Regions from separate parts of the Amycolatopsis camponoti genome, predicted to be linked through region 1. Evidence: predicted binding sites of a transcription regulator. Region 1 holds the regulator's gene; the other holds the start of a gene.
What was found. Region 1 encodes HspR, which represses chaperone genes until heat shock. Its sites were predicted from a motif close to ANNTTGAGTNNNNNNNACTCAANNT; they were not measured.
Positions count from the first base shown of each region.

Region 1 (2,389 bases):
GACGCCACCCAGGACGAGATCAAGAAGGCCTACCGCAAGCTGGCCAAGGAGAACCACCCGGACGCGAACGCCGGCAACGCCCAGGCGGAGCAGAAGTTCAAGGCGGTCTCCGAGGCCTACGGCGTGCTCTCCGACGCGAGCAAGCGCAAGGAGTACGACGAGGCGCGGCGGCTGTTCGGCGGCGGGGGCGGGTTCAACTTCCCCGGTGGCGGCGGCACCGGCAGCTTCGACGTCGGCGACATCTTCGGCCAGGCCGGCGCCGGTCAGCAGGGCGGTTTCGGCGGGCTCGGCGACATCCTCGGCGGGCTGTTCGGCCGTGGCCGGACGACGGCGGGCGCGACGGCGAACCGGCCGCAGCGCGGGGCCGACGTCGAAACGGACGTCCGGATCGACTTCACCGAGGCGGTCAAGGGCGCGACCCTGCCGCTGCGGCTGTCGAGCCCGGCGACCTGTTCGACGTGTGGCGGCAACGGCGCGAAGCCGGGCACCTCGCCGCGGACCTGCCCGACCTGCTCCGGTTCGGGGCTGGTCAGCCGCAGTCAGGGCGCGTTCGCGTTCTCGGAGCCGTGCCGCGACTGCCGTGGACGCGGGCAGATCATCGACGACCCGTGCCCCGAGTGCGGCGGCGAAGGCGTCAGCACGCGGACCCGCACGCTGACCGTCCGGATCCCGTCGGGCGTCGACGACGACCAGCGGATCCGGCTGGCCGGCCAGGGCGAGCCGGGCCGGGGTGGCGCGCAGGCGGGCGACCTGTACGTCCGGGTGCACGTGGCCCCGCACGCCTTGTTCGGGCGCAAGGGGCTCGACCTGACGATCACCGTCCCGGTCGACTTCACCGAACTCACGCTCGGCACCACGATCACGGTGCCGACGCTCGAGGGCAAGGTCTCGCTCAAGGTGCCGCCCGGCACCGCGAGCGGGCGGGTGCTGCGCGTGCGCGGCAAGGGCATCGCCAAGCGTGACGGTTCGCAGGGTGACCTGCTCGTCACCCTCCAGGCGGCGATTCCCGCCAAACTGGACGACAAGGCGCGCGAAGCACTGCAGGCGTACGCCGAGTCGATGGCCGGGCACGACCCCCGGCCCGAGATCACTGAGCTGCTCGAAGGCAGGTGAGTGGGATGTTCGGCGGGATCCCCCAGGAAGGCGACGAAGAGACCCCGGTGTTCGTCATCTCGGTGGCGGCCCAGCTCGCCGGGATGCACGCGCAGACGTTGCGCACCTACGACCGGCAGGGCCTGGTGTCACCGGGCCGCACCTCCGGGGGCGGGCGGCGCTACTCGATGCGGGACATCGCGCTGCTGCGCGAAGTCCAGCGCCTGTCGCAGGAGGACGGCGTCAACCTGGCCGGCATCAAGCGCATCATCGAGCTGGAGAACCAGGTCGACGCGCTGCGGGCCCGGCTCGCGGAGCTGACCGAGGAACTGGCCGCGGCGTACGTCGCGGGCGAACAGGCCGCCGCGGCGGCGCACGCGTCCTACCGCCGGGACCTGGTGCCGCTCAACCAGCAGACCGCGATGGTCGTCTGGCGTCCCAAGCGCCGCTGACTTTCCGACGTACCGAAGGCCTCCCCGGGTGACCGGGGAGGCCTTCGTGCGTTACCGATCCAGCCAAAGGTAGGCCGACCCCGCCGCGGCACGTAGTCGTTGCTACGAAGCCGTTCGGCCGTGGCTGTGGTCGGATTGGTAACGATCGGCACAGTAGAGGTGCAGCCGGGGCCAGGTCGCGAGATCCGTCAGCATCCGGCGGTCGTGCGTCGCCACGACCACCGCGGCCGGGGTCTTGAGCAAAGCCTCGGTCAGCTCCTCGACGAGCACGGCCGACAGGTGGTTGGTCGGCTCGTCGAAGACGAGGACGTCCGGGCGTCCGGCCAGCCGCAGTGCCAGGTCGAGCCGCCGCTGCTGACCCTGGGACATGCGGCCGACCGGGGTCCGCAGGGCTTCCGCGTCGAGCAGGCCCATGGCCGAAAACGGGACGCCCGCGCGCTCGAACAACCGGCGAGCGGTGACTTCTTCCGGCCACGCGGGGACTTCCTGGCCGATCAACGCCACTTTCGCACCGGGCAGGTGCCGGACCGACCCCGTCGTCGGCGTGAGCTCGCCGGCGAGCGCCGACAGCAGCGTCGACTTGCCCGCGCCGTTCTCGCCGGTGACGAGCAGCCGGTCGCCGCGGTCGAGCGACAGCGTCACCGGGCTGGCGAGGCGGCCGGCGACGCCGACGTCGTGCAGGCGGACCAGCGCCTGAGCGCCGGAGCCGAGATCGGGCCACCGCAACGACAACGGCGGCTCGGGCACGGTCACGCGGTGCGCCTCGAGCGCCGCCCGTTCCCGGTTGAGCGCTTGGACGACGCCGGGGGCGCGGGACTGGCGCTGGTGCCGTCCGGTGCCCTTGT
Region 1 is NZ_CABVGP010000003.1:713,860-716,248, reverse strand. It holds gene dnaJ (molecular chaperone DnaJ) at 1-1,113, shown strand, start outside; gene AA23TX_RS39825 (heat shock protein transcriptional repressor HspR) at 1,119-1,544, shown strand; gene AA23TX_RS39820 (ABC-F family ATP-binding cassette domain-containing protein) at 1,647-2,389, opposite strand, start outside.

Region 2 (2,389 bases), 850 kb from region 1:
TACCGCGCTGGCCACCCACGCCCACCACGTCCTGGACGAAGAGGGCGCCGACGTCGTCCTCCTGCACCACGCGGCGGCGAACCCGCTGTCGACGCCGTTCTGGTACGCGCAGGGCTACCGGCCGCTGTGGACGTACTGGCAGCGTCGACCAGCCGTTCGGTGAACGACTGGCGGATTACCCCTGCTCGCCAGTCCTTATAGGCTGGCGCCCGGAGCAGCGAGGGGAGCCGGAAGTGACCGATCAGCGGGATTCCGCGCCGAGAGCACCCGAAGGCGTCGACACCGAGAAACCGTCCGCGGCCCGGATCTACGACTGGTACCTGGGCGGCACGCAGAACTGGGCCGTGGACCGCGAGTTCGGCCGGCGCATGGAGCAGCAGTGGCCGCTGGTGCGCCCGGGGTCGAAGCAGAACCGCGAGTTCATGAACCGCGCGGTCCGCGCGGCCTTGAAGGCGGGGATCCGGCAGTTCATCGATCTCGGCTCCGGGGTCCCGACGGCCGGGAACGTGCACGAGGTCGTCGAGGCCGAGCTGCCCGAGGACCACGACGCGACGGTCGTGTACGTCGACTACGAGCCGGTCGCGGTCGCGCACGCGACGCTGATCCTCGAAGAGGAGGCGGCGACGGACTGGGCGGGCATCGTCCAGGCCGACATGCGCGACGCGAAGGCCGTGCTGCGCGCGGAGGAGACGAAGCGGCTCATCGACTTCTCGAAGCCGGTCTGCCTGATGATGATGGCGGTGCTGCACTTCGTCGGGCCGGACGACGACCCGATCGGCCTCCTGAAGGCGTACCGGGACAAGCTCGCGCCCGGGAGCTGGCTGGCGATCTCGCAGATGAGCGAGGGCGACGGGACCGGCGAGACCCTGGCGGGGCTGCGCTGGTTCGTCGAGCAGTACCGGAAGACGAGCAACCCGGTGTGGCTGCGCGACCGCGAGGAGATCGAGCCGCTGTTCGGTGACTGGCCGTTGCTCGAACCAGGCATCGTGCACCTGCCGGACTGGCGGCCGGACCGGAAGCTCAACGCGCTGGAGGCGGAGGCGCGGCCGTACGCGTGGTGCGGGATCGCGGAGAAGCCAGGCTCCTGACCTGCGGTTTTCCTGATCGCTGTGGGCGAACGCACCATCGGAAACAAACACACCCTTCGGAGAGTTGAGCTAGGCAGACTCAACTACACGAGGAGTGCACATGTCCGACACCCGCCTCCTGCCCGTGCTCCCGCTCGATGACGACGTCGTGCTGCCGGGCATGGTCGTCCCGCTCGACCTCACCGACACCGAGACGCGGGCCGCGGTGGAGTCCGCCCAGGCCAACACGCCGAGCCAGGCGTCCTTCCCGGGCATCCGGTCGACCGGCGCCACGAAGGCCGAGGTCCTGATCGTCCCGCGCGTCCACGGTGAGTACGCCGAGTTCGGCACCGTCGCGACGGTCGAGCGCATCGGCCGCGTGCCCGGCGGCAAGGCGGCCGTCCTGCTGCGCGGCACGGGCCGCGCGCTCGTCGGCCGGATGGCCGACGGACCCGGCGCCGCCCGCTGGGTGCACGCCGAGGACGCCACCGAGACCACCGACGACCGGACCGCGCAGCTTTCGGCCGAGTACAAGGCCGTCGTCATCTCGATCCTCCAGCAGCGCGGCGGCTGGCAGCTGATCGACGCCGTCCAGCAGGTCGAAGACGGTTCCGCGATCGCCGACCTGTCCGGCAACGCGCCGTACCTCGACACCGAGCAGAAGCTCGAGCTGCTGACCACACTCGACGTCAGCGCGCGCCTGGAGAAGGCGCTCGAGTGGAGCAAGGAGCACCTGGCCGAGCTCGAGGTCACCGACACGATCCGCAAGGACGTCGCCGAGGGCATGGAGAAGCAGCAGAAGGAGTTCCTGCTGCGCCGCCAGCTCGAGGCCATCCGCAAGGAGCTCGGTGAGCTCGACGGCACCGCGCAGGACGACGACTACCGCGCCCGCGTCGAAGGTGCCGAGCTGCCCGACGCCGTGAAGAAGGCCGCGCTGGCCGAGGTGGACAAGCTGGACCGCACGTCCGAGCAGTCTCCCGAGGGCGGCTGGATCCGCACCTGGCTGGACACCGTCCTGGAGCTGCCCTGGAACGAGCGCACCGAGGACAGCTACGACATCGCGGCGGCGCGGGCCATCTTGGACGCCGACCACGCCGGCCTCGACGACGTCAAGGAACGCATCATCGAGTACTTGGCCGTCCGGAAGCGTCGCGCGGAATCGGGTCTCGGCCCGGTCGGCGGACGGCGTTCCGGTGCGGTGCTCGCCCTCGCGGGCCCTCCCGGGGTCGGCAAGACGTCGCTGGGTGAGTCCGTCGCGAAGGCCATGGGCCGCAAGTTCGTCCGCGTCGCGTTGGGCGGCATCCGTGACGAGGCGGAGATCC
Region 2 is NZ_CABVGP010000003.1:1,559,516-1,561,904, reverse strand. It holds gene AA23TX_RS44025 (GNAT family N-acetyltransferase) at 1-163, shown strand, start outside; gene AA23TX_RS44020 (SAM-dependent methyltransferase) at 234-1,088, shown strand; gene lon (endopeptidase La) at 1,189-2,389, shown strand, end outside.
Region 2: a site for HspR is predicted at 1,150-1,174, ahead of lon (endopeptidase La). Genes of this name have one in related genera too.